DNA from 3 places in the Nonomuraea sp. NPDC050733 genome. Region 3 is predicted to be linked to each of the others. Evidence: riboswitches for the same ligand, from Rfam matches in the RefSeq annotation. Region 3 holds a riboswitch; each other region holds the start of a gene.
The links. A riboswitch is a leader RNA that binds a small molecule or an ion and turns the genes downstream of it on or off. The one in region 3 is predicted to bind thiamine pyrophosphate.
Positions count from the first base shown of each region.

Region 1: it holds a riboswitch for thiamine pyrophosphate, as region 3 does, so the genes downstream of both, AB0H64_RS30675 (cytosine permease) here and tenA (thiaminase II) in region 3, are expected to answer to the same signal.
Region 2: it holds a riboswitch for thiamine pyrophosphate, as region 3 does, so the genes downstream of both, AB0H64_RS22940 (FAD-dependent oxidoreductase) here and tenA (thiaminase II) in region 3, are expected to answer to the same signal.

Region 1 is NZ_JBFAHO010000025.1:66,724-71,765, forward strand. Features, by position in the region: gene AB0H64_RS30675 (cytosine permease) at 1-1,274, opposite strand, end outside; TPP riboswitch at 1,265-1,377, opposite strand; gene AB0H64_RS30680 (hypothetical protein) at 1,477-1,707, opposite strand; gene AB0H64_RS30685 (rhodanese-like domain-containing protein) at 1,763-2,086, opposite strand; gene AB0H64_RS30690 (helix-turn-helix domain-containing protein) at 2,083-2,496, opposite strand; gene AB0H64_RS30695 (DNA-formamidopyrimidine glycosylase family protein) at 2,546-3,424, opposite strand; gene AB0H64_RS30700 (transcriptional regulator) at 3,487-4,092, opposite strand; gene AB0H64_RS30705 (GPP34 family phosphoprotein) at 4,116-4,775, shown strand; gene AB0H64_RS30710 (LCP family protein) at 4,820-5,042, opposite strand, start outside.
Region 2 is NZ_JBFAHO010000014.1:86,287-91,328, forward strand. Features, by position in the region: gene metF (methylenetetrahydrofolate reductase [NAD(P)H]) at 1-173, opposite strand, end outside; gene AB0H64_RS22920 (polyprenyl synthetase family protein) at 263-1,330, shown strand; gene thiE (thiamine phosphate synthase) at 1,382-2,017, opposite strand; gene AB0H64_RS22930 (Rv2175c family DNA-binding protein) at 1,995-2,369, opposite strand; gene AB0H64_RS22935 (FAD-dependent oxidoreductase) at 2,400-3,563, opposite strand; TPP riboswitch at 3,622-3,738, shown strand; gene AB0H64_RS22940 (FAD-dependent oxidoreductase) at 3,728-5,023, shown strand; gene thiS (sulfur carrier protein ThiS) at 5,020-5,042, shown strand, end outside.
Region 3 is NZ_JBFAHO010000003.1:490,370-495,411, forward strand. Features, by position in the region: gene clpB (ATP-dependent chaperone ClpB) at 1-2,385, shown strand, start outside; gene AB0H64_RS09175 (hypothetical protein) at 2,609-3,196, shown strand; TPP riboswitch at 3,211-3,306, shown strand; gene tenA (thiaminase II) at 3,298-4,008, shown strand; gene AB0H64_RS09185 (hypothetical protein) at 4,114-4,644, opposite strand; gene AB0H64_RS09190 (hypothetical protein) at 4,808-5,042, shown strand, end outside.

The DNA.
Region 1 (5,042 bases), on a different contig from region 3:
GCCGCGCCGAGCGCGCCGTTCATCCACGGCTGGCGGGTGAAGCCGATCTCCTCGCGCACCTCGGCCCAGAACCCGTCCCAGGCACCGACGGTCGGCGTCGAGGTGGTCAGCCAGTACGCGGCGAAGCCGAGCACCCAGGGCACCAGCATGGACCAGCGGGACGGCGCGTCCTCGTCGGTGTTCCACCGGGCGGAACCGCCGAGCACGAAGTAGTCCACGGCGAGGACCGCGAACATCGGCACGAACACCGCGCCGATGATGCCGAGGAACGCCCCGTAGGAGTTCACGTCCACCACCAGCGCCACTGCGGTGGTGACCACGCCGATCGAGACACTGAAGACGCGGCGGTCGACGCGGGGCATGAGGTTCTGCAGCGAGAGGGTGGTCGAGTAGACGTTCGCGAACGACTGGTCGGTCTCGCGCAGGACGAGCACCGCGAAGAACAGCGCGCCGAGCGGCGCCGCGACGAACGTCCCGAACACCGCGGTGCCGTCCGCCTGGACCGCGGCCGCCCCGGCGATGGCCACCGCGTACACGCCGAGCCCCAGGCAGGCCACCTGGGCCAGCGTGTAGCCGCCGACGACGCCGGTGAACGCGGCGGCGCTCGACCTGGAGTGCCGGGCGAAGTCGGCCGCCATCGGCACCCACGAGACCGACAGCGCGATCACGTAGTCGACGGCCGGCGCGAACGCCTGCCACGAGCCGCCGGCCTGCGGCTGGGCCTGGCCGAGGAAGTCCACGGCGAACCAGGCCAGCGCGATGACCACGGCGACCGTGACGTACCGGCGCAGCAGCCGCACCGAGCCGAGCGGCCAGATCGACAGCGAGGTGGTGAGGACCCCGGCGACGACCACCCAGACCGCGTACGGCACCGCCGGACCGAAGATCGCGCTCGCGCCCATGGAGATCACCCAGAGCTCGAAGGCGCCCCAGCCGACCATCTGGATGATGTTGAGCACCGTCGGCACGTACGACAGCCGCGCCCCGAACAGCCCCCGGAGCAACACCATCGCGGGCCGTCCCGTCCGGGTGCCCGGGATGGCGGCCAGGCCGACCATGGCGGTGCCGAGGAGGCTGCCCACGACGGCGGCGGTGAGGGCCGCGGCGACGGTCAGCGGGGCGCCGCCCAGCGGGTCGAGCAGGAAGAGCGCGCCGGAGAAGCCCAGCAGGCTCACCCCGAGGTTGGCCCAGAGCGCGCCCTGGTCCAGCACGCCGAGTGTCTTCGGCGGGGTCTCGTCGAGGGTCAGCGGGACTTCGTTGACGGCATGCGTCATCACACACTCCCTACGCCGGCATTACCCGGACAGGTTCATGCGGTCGGCAGCAGCGGCAGCTGCCCTCTCAGCCCGGTGGCCCCGAGCTCCCGCGGGATCTGTAGTTGTCGCACAGCCCTGGCACCCCGGTCTCAGCCGGAAATGTCCTGGCGTGCGCCCTCATGATGCCTCATGCGCCGCCGGACGGCCACACCCGGTCCTGTCAGGGGGTGTACGCGTACGGGGTCGTGGTGCCGAGCGGCTCGAAGCCGAGCCGCAGCAGGATCGGGCGGCTCTCGCTGGAGGCGTCGACGGCCGTGGCCTCGTCGAGATCGGACCAGAAAACCCCGTTCCAGCGGTCCTCGCCGGCCTCGCGCACCACGCGGCCGTCCCGCTCGCCCTGCCCGATCCGCACCTGACGCTCGTAGGCCGTCAGCACCTCGTCACGATTCACCGGCACAGCCCAGCAGCACCCGCCCACGCGGACAACCGAATTTCCGGCCCGGCTCTCAGGCCACGAACGGCGGCTGACCGGTCTCGCTGACCATCGGACGGCTCGCGCCCTCCCACGACTGCATGCCGCCGCCGACGTTGACCGCCTCGCGCCCCAGGTGGTTCAGCCACGCCGCCACCTGGTAGGACCGGCCGCCGACCCGGCAGACGACGTAGACCTTGCCGCCGGCGGGGACCTCGTCGACCCGCCCCTGGATCTCGCTCATCGGGATGTGCACGGCCTCGGGAGCGTGGCCCGCCACCCACTCCTCACGCTCGCGCACGTCCAGCAGGAAAGCGTCGTCGGGTACGTCACGTGCCTCTACCTCGGGAACCGTCATGCGTCCATCATCTCGCGCCCCCGGTCGTAGGCCGCACGGGCCTCGGCGATCTCCCGCTGGTGCGACTCGGTCCAGGTGACCAGCGACTTGATCGTCTCGTGCAGGGTGCGGCCGAGCGGCGTGAGCGCGTAGTCGACGCGGGGCGGCACGACGGGATGGACGGTCCTGGTCACCAGGCCGTCGCGCTCCAGGTGGCGCAGGGTCACGCTGAGCATGCGCTGGCTGACCCCGTCGATCTCGCGGCGCAGCTCGCTGAAGCGCAGGCTCCGGCTGTCGAGCAGGGCGATGACGAGCAGCGACCACTTGTCGGCGACGCGGTCCAGGATCTGCCGGACCTCGCAGTCCTCGCGGGTGTCCCACTGCCGGACGTCGTAGTCGTCGGTGATGTCACAGGAGGCGTGGTCGTCCATGGCTTCCATGCTGTCGCAGGCACATCGCGGTTACAAGAGATAACCGACCCTACTTGAGCAGGCGCGACAGGCGCCGGTCGGCGAGCGGCTTGCCGCCGGTCTGGCAGGTCGGGCAGTACTGGAGCGAGGAGTCGGCGAAGGAGACCTCGCGGATGGTGTCGCCGCAGACGTCGCACGGCTGGCCGGCGCGGTTGTGGACGCGCAGGCCGGACTTCTTCTCCGCCTTGAGGTCCTTGGCGGCCAGCCCGTGGGCCCGCTCCATGGCCTCGCGCAGCGTCGTGACGATGGCCTCGTGCAGGTCCGCGATCTGCGCGTCGGTCAGCGAGGAAGCGATCTTGAACGGGGACATCCGGGCCGCGTGGAGCACCTCGTCGGAGTAGGCGTTGCCGATGCCCGCGATGACCTTCTGGTCGCGCAGCAGGCCCTTGATCTGCGTGCGGTTGCCGCCCACGATCTGCTTCAGCGTCTCGACCGTGAACGACTCCGCCAGCGGGTCCGGGCCCAGCGAGGCCACGCCGGGCACCTCGGCCGGGTCCCTCGTGACGTAGATGGCCAGGCGCTTCTGCGTGCCGGCCTCGGTCAGCTCGAACCCCGGCGCCAGGCCCTCGTCGTCGGGCGCGAACCGCACCCTCGCCGCGAGCGGGCCCTTGCCGGGACGGACGGGCTTGGCGCCCGACAGGTCGTCGCGCCAGCGCAGCCAGCCGGCCCGGGCCAGGTGGATGACCAGGTGGAGCCCGTCGCAGTCGAGGTCGAGGAACTTGCCGTGCCGCGACACGCCGGTGACGCTCAGCCCGCCCAGCGCGCTCACCGGCGGGTCGAACGTCTTGAGCGCCTGGATCGCCACCACGTCGACGGCCAGCACGGTCCGGCCGACCGCCCGCTCACGCAGGAATCCGGCCAGGGACTCGACTTCGGGAAGTTCCGGCATGCCACCAGAGTACGGTCACGCACCGACAGCGTCCCGGACGCTCGCGGACGCCGCTCCACGCGTCAGGGAACGTCCCAGAAGGCCAGCTCATGGGCCATGCCCTCGCGGAACAGCCGCTCCGCCCGCGCCGGGTCGGGAGCCGCCTCGTCGATCATCCCGGCGATCCGGGCGGCCAGCGCGGCGAACCCCGGGTCGGCGTAGGTGTCCACCCACGCCCGGTAGCGCGGCTCGGCCGGCGGGTCCTGCGCCAGGATCCGGCCCAGCGTCGAATATCCCCACATGCACGGGTACAGCGCCGCCAGCCCGTCGGCGTACGTGGCCGCCGACTCCAGCAGGAAGGCCGTGTACGCCGCGCACGCCGGCCCCTTCACGGCCCCCTCCAGGTCGGCGCCGAACCCGGCCGACATGGTTCGGTGCAGGCTCAGCTCGTCATGGAAGGTGGCGTGCGCCAGGTCCACCAGATCCCCCAGGTGGCCGTCCGGCGCCTGCCAGGCCAGCCGGGCGAAGACCCGCACGTAGTCGAGCAGGAACAGGTAGTCCTGCTCGAGCCAGGACCGGAACACCGCCTCGGGCAGGTCGCCGCGGGCTATCCCGGCGACGGTGGGGTGCGCGAGCTGGGCGTCGAGCAGCGGGCGGCCGGCGGCGTGCAACTTCTCGGAGATGGACATGAGCGCACGTTAGTGTCAGGGACATGACTGTGACGATCGCCGAGGAACTCCTCCTGCTCGCCCACAGCGAGGACGAGGGCAAGCAGCTCGTCAGCTCGACCCAGCTCGACCCCGCGCTGGGCGGCGCCCTCCTGGCCGAGCTGGCCGTCAACGGCCGGATCGAGCTGTCGGACAAGACAGTGACCGTCAAGGACCCCACTCCGCTCGGCGACGCGGAGCTGGACGGAGCACTGGCCCGCATCGCGGCGGAGGGCAGGGAGCGCAAGCCCGTCTGGTGGGTGCAGAAGCTCATGTCCGGCAAGCCCCGCCCGCGGCTGCTGACCCGGCTCGCCGAGACCGGCGTGCTGACCGAGCAGCGCGGCAAGGTCCTGGGGATCTTCCCGACGACGCGCTGGCCGGAGGCCGACGGCTCCGTCGAGGCGGACGTCAGGGAGCGGGTCGCGAGCGCGCTGGGCGGCGCCGACCCCGACGCGCGCACCGCGGTGCTCATCGCGCTCCTGCACGCCGCCAAGATCGACCGCAAGGCGTTCCCGGGGGCGAGCAAGGAGCGCGTCAAGGAGATCGCCGAGGGGGCGTGGGCGGCCGACGCCGTGGCCAAGACCATCGCGGCGATCAACGCGGCCATGACGGTCGCGGTCACGTCTGCCGCCGTCGCGGCCTCGACCAGCGCCGCCACCGGCTGAGCGCCCCGGCCCCGCCCTCGCGGGGCCGGGCCGGGGCGGGCCGGTCAGCCGGCGTCGAGGATCTCCTGCGGGACCGGCCTGTCGTTCTTGAGCGCGTCGAACAGCGCCAGCGCGCGGGTCCGGTCCCACTTGATCGCCGAGCCGCCGCCCGCGATCTCGTTGCCGCCGAACGGCACCACGGTCGTGACCGGGCTGTCGCCCATCGCCAGCCCCAGCGAGAGCATGTCGAGCGCGCCCGTGGAGGAGTCGACCGTGACCGCGTCCGTG
Region 2 (5,042 bases), on a different contig from region 3:
ACGAACGTCGGCCGCAGCGACTCCAGCTCCCTGATCGCCCGCCACAGCTGCCGCTCGCCCTCGTCGGTCTTCGGGGGGAAGAACTCGAAGGAGAACGACCGGCCACCGGAGGCGAGGAGCTCGCGGACGGTGGGGACACGATCGGGCAGGACGGAAGGTCGACCAAGCGCCATGTCCCAAGGTTACCGTGGCGGGGCCCGCGCCAGCGGTCACCCGGGTCCTGGAGATCCGGGTGCCGCCCGTCGGCCACTAGTCTCAAGGCATGAGCACTGAGGCCGCGAGCATGGACACCTTGCGCGAACAGGTGGACCGTTGCCTGAGGGAGTTCGTCGACCGGCAGCTTCCGCTCACGGGCGCGCCGGAGCTGGAGCCGCTCCGCCTGGCCGCCAAGGAGCTGCTGGCCGGCGGCAAGCGGCTGCGTCCCGCGTTCTGCTACTGGGGGTGGCGCGGGGCGGGCGGCGCGGACGAGCCGGGCATCTACCCGGCCGCGGCGTCGCTGGAGCTGCTCCAGGCCAGCGCGCTGGTCCACGACGACGTGATGGACAAGAGCGACCTGCGCCGCGGGATGCCGTCGGCGCACCGCCGGTTCGAGACGATGCACGCGGGGGCCGGCTGGCACGGCTCGGCCGAGCAGTTCGGCGTGGGCGCGGCGATCCTGCTGGGCAACCTGCTGCTGATCTGGTCCGGCGAGATGTGGCGCGGCAGCGGCCTGCCGCCGGAGTCGATCGGGGCGGCGCAGCCGGTCCACGACCACATGCGCACCGAGCTGATGTGCGGCCAGTACCTCGACCTGCTGGAGCAGGCCCACGGGGAGAACACGTTCGAGTCGGCGCTGCGCGTCGCCCTGTACAAGAGCGGCAAGTACTCCGTCGAGCAGCCCCTCCGGCTCGGGCTGGTCCTCGCGGCGGGCGAGCTGGCGCCGTGGATGGACGAGCTGTGCACCACGTACGGCACGCGGGTGGGGATCGCGTTCCAGATGCGCGACGACATCCTCGGCGTGTTCGGCGACCCGGCGGCCACCGGCAAGCCGGCCGGCGACGACCTGCGCGAGGGCAAGCGGACGATGCTCATGGCGCGCACCCTGGCCGCCGCCACCCCCACGCAGGCCGCGCTGGTGCGGAGCCTGCTCGGCGACCCGGGGCTCGACGACCGGGGCGTGGCGGCGCTGCGGGAGGTCATCGAGGACACGGGGGCGCTGCGGGAGTGCGAGGACCTGATCGGGACGTACCTGACGGAGGCGCTGGCCTGCCTCGACCAGGCGCCGATCACGGCCGGGGCGCGCTCCGCGCTGGCCGACCTGGCCGTCGCCGCCACCTCCCGCAAGGCCTGACCCTCCCCGCGCTTCCACGGGCGCTGGGAGGGTCGCAAGCGGTCGGGTGGGTCAGCGGGCCAGGCGCTTGGCGAACTCCGCCGCCGCCGCGCCCGGGTCGTCGGCCTCGGTGATCGCCCGCACCACGACGACGCGGGTCGCCCCGCACGCCATGACCTCGTCGAGGTTGTCCAGGTCGATGCCGCCGATGGCGAACCACGGCCGGTCCGTGGCGATCGAGGCCGCGTGCCGCAGCAGCGACGGCCCCGGCGCGGGACGGCCCGGCTTGGTCGGGGTGGGCCAGGTCGGCCCGCAGCAGAAGTAGTCGACGCCCTCCTCCACCGCGGCGGCGGACGCCTCGGCGGTGGAGTGGGTGGACCTGCCGATGAGGATGTCGTCGCCGAGTATCTCCCGCGCGACGCCCACCGGAAGGTCGTCCTGCCCCAGGTGGAGCACGTCGGGCCGGGCGGCGTAGGCCACGTCCGCCCGGTCGTTGACGGCCAGCAGCCTGCCGTGCCGGTCGCAGGCGTCGCGGAAGACCTCCAGCAGCGCGAGCTCCTCCCGCGCCTCCAGGCCCTTCTCACGGAGCTGGACGACGTCGACGCCGTTGGCGAGCACGGTGTCGAGGAACTCGGCCAGGTCACCGCGCCGGCGCCGGCCGTCGGTGCAGAGGTAGAGCCGGGCGTCAGAAAGCGAGGGCCTGGGCACGCCGCTTGACCTCGGTGTGGCGGCCCGCGCGGATCGCCTCGACGGGCGAGCCGGGCAGCGAGTCGTCCGGGGTGAAGAGCCACCGCAGCGCCTCGGCGTCGTCGTAGCCCGCGTCCAGCAGCACGGTCAGCGTGCCGGGCAGGCCCTTCATCACGTCCCTTCCGTCAAGGAACGCCGCGGGCACGTGCGGCCCGCCGCTGCCCCGGCGCACGCCGAGCAGCTTGTGGTCCTTGAGGAGTTGCTTGGTCCGCCCGAGCGAGAGCTGCAGGCGGTCGGCCACCTCGGGGAGAGTGAGCCACTCGTTGACGAGCTGGTCGGTCTCCCGGTCGATCTGTGCAACAGAAAGCGTCACGAAACCACAACTACCACATGGCGCGCTTGCTCAAACAACACAATCCCGTAGAGGGACATCGGGATCTACCAGGCGTTCCGGGTCGATCCTGTGCCCCGCGTCGATGATGCGGCGGCCCTGGACGAGGTCCCGCGGCCGGTCCACGGCCAGCACCGCGGCCAGCGCGCCGTCGCCGGTCAGCCAGCAGGCCGACCACTTGCCCTCCGGGCCGCCCCGGTACAGGAGACGCTCGCCGGCCGGATGGTGACCCGCGTACTGGACCATGTGGCCGAACTGCTCGGACCAGAAGTACGGCACCGGGTCGTAGACGGCCTCCTCGCCCAGCAGGGTGGCCGCGGCGACCTCGGGCGCGCCGAGCGCGGTGTCCCAGTGCTCCACCCGCAGGCGCGTGCCGTAACGGCGCGACCACCAGGCGGCGCAGTCGCCCACCGCCACCACGCCCGGCAGGGAGGCGCGCAGGTGCTCGTCGGTGACGACGCCGTTGTGCAGGTCGATGTCGGCGCCCGCCAGCCACTCCACGGCCGGGCGGACCCCGATGCCGGAGACGACCACGTGCGCCTCGACGAACTCGCCGTCCACCAGCCGCACCCCGCCCTCGTCCACCGACGCGACCATGGTGTCCAGCCGCAGGTCGACGCCGTCGTACCAGGCGGTGGTACGGGCGCCGATCTCGGTCCCGACGGCGTGGGAGAGCGGCGCGGGGCCGGCCTCGATCACGGTCACCTCGCAGCCCGCGCGGCGGGCGGCCGTGGCCACCTCGGCGCCGATCCAGCCGGCGCCGACCACCGCGACGCGGGCGCCGCGGACCAGCCGGGCACGCAGCTCCAGCGCGTCGTCGAGAGTGCGCAGCACGTGCTGCGGCCCGTCGCCGGGCAGCGTGATCGGCTCGGCGCCGGTCGCGATGACCAGCCCGTCGTACGCCAGCTCGCCCTCGCTGGTCTCGACGACGCCCGGACGCAGGCCGGTGGCGCTGACGCCGGGGCGGAAGTCCACCTCCAGCGTCGCGAGGTCGGAGTCGACGAAACTGGAGTCGCTGGTGCCCAGCAGCACCGCCTTCGACAGGGGCGGCCGGTCGTACGGGCGATGCCGTTCCTGTCCCAGGAGGGTGATCTCGCCGCCGAACCCCCTCGCCCGCAGGGCCTCGATGCTGCGCACGCCGGCCAGGCCCGCTCCTGCCACCACGACACGGTTCACGGTCAAGACCATAACGGGGCCGCCGCCTGCGCTCCGCACCGAGGCCGTAGGCTTGAGGGGTACGACGCGCGGGAGTCCGGCCGTGACCGGGCTGAGAGGAAGGCTTGACCGGGCCTTCGACCGCAATCCACCTGATCCGGATCATGCCGGCGAAGGGAGCGCGCATGGAGCTGGTCGTGGGCGGCGGGATCGTCGGGCTGTCCATCGCCTGGCGGCTGTCGCGGGTGGGGCGGGCCGTCACCGTGGTGGACCCGGCCCCGGCCTCCGGGGCCTCGCACGCGGCGGCGGGCATGCTGGCGCCCGTCAGCGAGGTCGCCTACACCGAGGAGCCGCTGCTGCGGCTGGGGGTGGCGTCGCTGCGCCGCTGGCCGTCGTTCGCCGCCGAGCTGGCCGAGGACGCCGGCCTGCCGCCGGGCGTCCTGGCCCCGTCGCGCCCGCGCGGGCCCTCCGGCGGCGCTTCTCCCGTGCCGTCGTCCCCTGCGCGTCCTGGCCCGGTCCCGTCGTACGGGCTGGACTTCCGTGCCGACGGCACCCTGGACGTGGCGTTCGGCGCGGACGACCTGGCGGCGCTGGACGAGCTGGGCGGGTTCATGGGCAAGCTGGGGCTGCCGGTGGAGCGGCTGACGGGCAGGGAGTGCCGCCGCCTGGAGCCGATGCTGGCCCCGTCGGTGCGGGGCGGGCTGCTGGCGCCGGGCGACGCGTGGGTGGACCCGCGCCGCGTCACAGCCGCCCTGCTGGCCGCCCTGGAGCGGCTGGGCGTCCCCGTGGTGCGGGCCCGGGTGTCGGAGCTCCTGCGTGCCCCTGGCGGCCCTGGTGGCGGCTCCGGGCGCGGTCCGGCGGTCGTGGGCGTACGGCTGGAGTCTCCGGCGGACGGCGGGGACCTGCCGTCCGAGATCCGCGCCGACGGGGTGATCCTGGCCGCCGGCGCGTGGAGCGGCGAGCTGTACGACCTCCCGGTCCGGCCGGTCAAGGGCCAGATCATGCGGCTGCGCTCCCCCGAGCCGCTGCTCGGCCGGTGCGTGCGCGGCATGGTCCACGGCGCCCCCGTCTACCTGGTGCCGCGCGGCGACGGCGAGCTCGTGGTGGGCGCCACGCAGGAGGAGATGGGGTTCGACACGCGGGTGACGGCCGGCGGCGTGTACGAGCTGCTACGCGACGCCCGGGAGCTGGTGCCCGGCGTGACCGAGCTGGAGGTGGCCGAGGTCGTGGCTGGCCTGCGTCCCGGCACCCCGGACAACCTGCCGCTCATCGGCCCGGCCGGCGTCCCGGGGCTGACGCTGGCGACCGGGCACCACCGCGGCGGGGTGCTCCTGGCGCCGCTCACGACGGCGATCCTCCTGGGCGAGGAGCCCGAACTGGCCGCCCTCTGCTCCCCGGCCCGCCACCACCCGGCCCCCGGCGCGCACGACAGGCCCCCCGGCCCCTACGACAGGAGCTCCGGCTCCGAGGAGATGGGATGAAAGTGACGATCAACGGCAG
Region 3 (5,042 bases):
GCGGAGGAGCAGCTCGCGGCGCTGCCCACGGCGCAGGGCTCCACCGTGAGCGCGCCGACGAGCTCGCGCCAGCTTCTCACCGTCATCAACACCGCGGCGCAGCGCGCCAAGCGGCTGGAGGACGAGTACGTCTCCACCGAGCACCTGCTCGTGGGCCTGGCCACCGACGGCGGCCAGGTGGCCGAGCTGCTCAAGGGGCAGGGGGCCACGCCGCAGGCGCTGCTGGACGCGTTCGAGAAGGTGCGCGGCCACGCCCGCGTCACCAGCGAGACGCCCGAGGACACCTACCAGGCGCTGGAGAAGTACGGCGTCGACCTGACCGAGCGCGCCCGCGCGGGCCGGCTCGACCCGGTCATCGGCCGTGACTCCGAGATCCGCCGCGTGGTGCAGGTGCTGTCCCGGCGCACCAAGAACAACCCGGTGCTGATCGGCGAGCCCGGCGTCGGCAAGACCGCCGTCGTCGAGGGCCTGGCCCAGCGGATCGTGGCGGGCGACGTGCCCGAGTCGCTGCGCAACAAGCGGCTCATCTCGCTCGACCTGGGCGCGATGGTGGCCGGAGCCAAGTACCGCGGCGAGTTCGAGGAGCGGCTGAAGGCCGTGCTGTCCGAGATCAAGGAGAGCAACGGCCAGATCGTCACCTTCATCGACGAGCTGCACACGGTCGTCGGCGCGGGCGCCGCCGAGGGCGCGATGGACGCGGGCAACATGCTCAAGCCCATGCTGGCCCGCGGCGAGCTGCGCATGATCGGCGCGACGACGCTCGACGAGTACCGCGAGCGCATCGAGAAGGACCCGGCGCTGGAGCGCCGCTTCCAGCAGGTGTACGTCGGCGAGCCGACGGTCGAGGACACCATCGCGATCCTGCGCGGGCTGAAGGGCCGCTACGAGGCCCACCACCAGGTGCAGATCGCCGACAGCGCGCTGGTGGCCGCCGCCGCCCTGTCCGACCGCTACATCACCAGCCGGTTCCTGCCGGACAAGGCCATCGACCTGGTCGACGAGGCCGCCTCGCGGCTGCGCATGGAGATCGACTCCCGTCCCGTGGAGATCGACCAGCTCCAGCGCAACGTCGACCGCATGAAGATGGAGGAGCTGGCCCTCTCCAAGGAGACCGACGACGCCTCCCTCCACCGGCTGGAGCGGCTGCGCAAGGAGCTGGCCGACCGCCAGGAGGAGCTCAACTCCCTCGTCGGGCGCTGGGAGCGCGAGAAGGCCGGCCTCAACAAGGTCGGCGAGCTGAAGAAGCAGCTCGACGAGGCGCGCGGCGCGGCGGAGCGGGCACAGCGCGACGGCGACTTCGAGGCGGCGTCCCGGCTCATGTACGCCGAGGTGCCGAGGCTGGAGCAGGCGCTGCGGGAGGCGTCCGAGGCCGCCCAGCCCGACGACGCCATGGTCAAGGAGGAGGTCGGCCCCGACGACATCGCCGAGGTCATCTCGTCCTGGACGGGCATCCCGGCCGGCCGCCTGATGGAGGCCGAGACGACCAAGCTGCTGCGCATGGAGGACGAGCTGGGCAGGCGCCTGGTCGGCCAGCAGCAGGCCGTACGCGCCGTGTCCGACGCCGTCCGGCGCAGCCGGGCCGGCATCGCCGACCCCGACCGGCCGACCGGCTCGTTCCTGTTCCTCGGCCCGACGGGCGTGGGCAAGACCGAGCTGGCCAAGGCGCTGGCGGAGTTCCTGTTCGACGACGAGCGGGCGATGACCCGCATCGACATGAGCGAGTACTCCGAGAAGCACAGCGTCGCCCGGCTCGTCGGCGCCCCTCCCGGCTACGTCGGCTACGAGGAGGGCGGCCAGCTCACCGAGGCCGTGCGGCGCAGGCCGTACACCGTGGTGCTGCTGGACGAGGTGGAGAAGGCCCACCCCGAGGTCTTCGACATCCTGCTCCAGGTGCTGGACGACGGGCGGCTCACCGACGGGCAGGGCCGCACGGTCGACTTCCGCAACACGATCCTGATCCTCACCTCCAACCTGGGCTCCCAGTTCCTGGTGGACCCGACGCTGGAGGGCGACGCCAAGCGCGAGGCCGTGATGAGCGCCGTCCGCGGCGCCTTCAAGCCGGAGTTCCTGAACCGGCTCGACGACGTGATCCTGTTCGACGCGCTCGGCTCGGAGGAGCTGGCCCAGATCGTCGACCTCCAGGTCGACCGGCTGGCGAGGCGGCTGGCGGACCGCAGGCTGACCCTGGACGTCACTCCGGCGGCCCGCGAGTGGCTGTCGCTCACCGGCTACGACCCGCTGTACGGCGCGCGTCCGCTGCGCCGGCTGGTGCAGTCGGCGATCGGCGACAAGCTCGCCAAGGCGGTGCTGTCGGGCGAGATCGTGGACGGCGACAAGGTGCTGGTCGACCTCGGCGACGACGAGCTGACCGTCAAGCGCGCCTGACGCGGCGACGTACCGGCGACAAGCCCCGGGGCCCGGCCTTTCCGGCCGGCTTCCCGGGGCTTTCGCGTACCCGGGTGCGTGTCGCGGCCCGCTCCCCGGTAAGGGCTGGTCCACCGTTCGGCCAAGCCCGCCCCGGCGCACCGCTTCCCTGGCTAGCTTCGGCCTTCGTCCGAGACCCGCCCGGCGTCCGCCCGGGCATCCGTACCGACGAGGGGGACGTCCAGTGTCAGTGTCATCCCGGTCCTATCCCGGCTTTCGGGCCGTCGCGGCGGCCACGCTGAGCGCCGGCGTCATCTGGATCATCGCGGCGCCGCCTCCCGCCCTCGCCTTCACTGCCGCCCCCGTCCCGGCCGGGGACGAGGGCGGGGCGGCCGGCGAGGAGAGCGCCTCCGCGGTCGCGGCGCGGACGGCGGAGCGCCTCGGCCTCACCGGCCCCCGGGGTGCCGGCTCCCCGATGGTCGCCCCCGACATGACGGCCACGGCCGCGGGCGTGCCCGTCCTGCCTCCGGGCGTGCGCAACCCCTCGGGCCTGTCCGACGTGTCCACGATGGCCGCCGCGCCCGACCTGCCCGGCCTGCCGGCGGCTCCGGCCCGGCCCGTCCGGACGTTCGGCGGGGTGCCCGTCTCAGGGGCCCCGGAGCCGTCCGTCCGCCGTCAGCACGCGCACGAGGCGCCGGACCGCGCACCGAGCCGCCCGGCCGCCGCCACGCACGCGGAGGGCCCGCGCAACGGGGCCTCCCGCGTCGCGGAGCCCGGCGTCACCTCGCTCGGCGACGTCGGCACCCTCCTCCCGAGCCTGCCGCTGGGATGATCCCTGTTACGGTGGACCGTGACGCGGGGTGCCCGGAGAGCCGGGCTGAGATCACACCCGTCGAACCTGATCTAGTTCGCACTAGCGAAGGGACGTCGACGTTGTCGTTCTGCGAAGAGGTCCGGGCGCACACCGCCACGCTGCTCGACGCCATCCACCGGCACCCGTTCAACACCGCCCTCGGCGACGGCACGCTGAGCCGCGACCGGTTCACCTTCTACCTGGTGCAGGACGCCCGCTACCTGGCGGCGTACGCGAAGGTGCTGGCGACGGCGTCGGCGCGCGCCGACGAGCCCGCGGACGCCATGTTCTTCGCCCAGAGCGCGCACACGGCGCTGGCCGTCGAGCGCGCCCTGCACACCGGCTACCTCGACGGGTTCGGACTGAGCCCAGCGGACGTGGCCGGCATCGGCACCTCGCCGACGTGCCTGGCCTACGCGTCGTACCTCCAGGCGACGGCTCTCAGCGCGCCCCTTCCCGTGCTGGTCGCCGCGGTGCTGCCGTGCTTCTGGGTCTACCAGGACGTCGGAACGGCCTTGCTGGAGCGCACGGCCGGCCGGTCCGGCCACCCGTACCAGGCGTGGATCTCCACCTACTCCGACCCGTCGTTCGCCGCCTCGGTGACGCAGGTGCGTGCCATCGCCGACCGGCTGGCCGGGACCGCCGACCCCGCCACCCGCCGGGCCATGGCCGAGGCGTTCTGCCGGGCGACGGAGTACGAGTGGATGTTCTGGGACAGCGCGTGGCGGCTGGAGACGTGGCCCACCGGCCAGTGGCTGGCGACCGGCGCGGAGGCCACGGCCGCCCGCTGACCCCGGATCAGCCGTACGGCCTGATTCCGGGCATGCCGACGGCAGCGAGCGCCCCTCGGGGCGCACCCCGGGCCGGACAGGACGCCCGGCCCGGGAGAGCCCGGCTCAGGACACCAGGGCGTCGAGCTCGTCCTCGGGGAGGCCCAGGTCGACCCGGATGCGGTAGCGCGTGCGCAGCAGCGCCACGTGCTCCGGGTCGTCCTCGTCACTGGCCAGCACGGCCTGGGTCACCCATTCGAGCCCGGCCGGCAGGTCGCCGTAGGCGACGAGCGTCTCGGCGATCGTGTGGGAGGTCGCCGTGGTGATCCCGCCCTCCGCGCGGATCGCCTCGATGACCTCCCTCGCCTCAGCGGGACGGTCGAGCTCGAAGAGCGTGTCGGCGATGCCGGCGCGTGGGTCGATGAGCGACTCACCGCCGTCCTCCACCGCGCGCTGGAAGCACTCCAGGGCCCGGGCGGGCTGCCCGGCCGAGCGCCATTCCTCGGCCGCGAGGACCAGGATGGACGCCCTGGAGACGTCGCCCGAGGAATAACCGAGCGCGACGTCGTACAGCCGCCTGGCAAGGGAGCTGTGGTCGTCGGCCAGCAGAGCCTGCTCGAGCAGGCGATCAAGGTGCTCACGGGTCACATGCGCCACACCGCGAGACTACCGAGCCACTTGCCGGTTTGCCCCGGCAATGCACATCGCCGATCCGGCACGACTTCGGCAAGGTCATGTCAAAGGATGCCCGCTTCCGGCGTGTCTTCGCAGGCCGTAGGGCATATAGCCGTCGCGCGCACCGGCGAGGAGGAGGGCTGCGATGGGCATCTCCAAGCAGACGACCTTCACACTCTCCTGTGCCGTGGCGCTTTCGGCCCTGGTTCCGGGTGCGGCCGGATACCTTTCCGGCCGGCTCGCCGCCGTCGAATCGGCCGAGCGCGAACTCCACGCGATCGAGACCCGGCTGAACGCCCGGGAGGCGCGCGAGGACCGCGAGGCGTGGCCGGTGGCGCTCCCGGCGCCCTGTGACGGCACTCGGACGGCCAGGGAGCGCG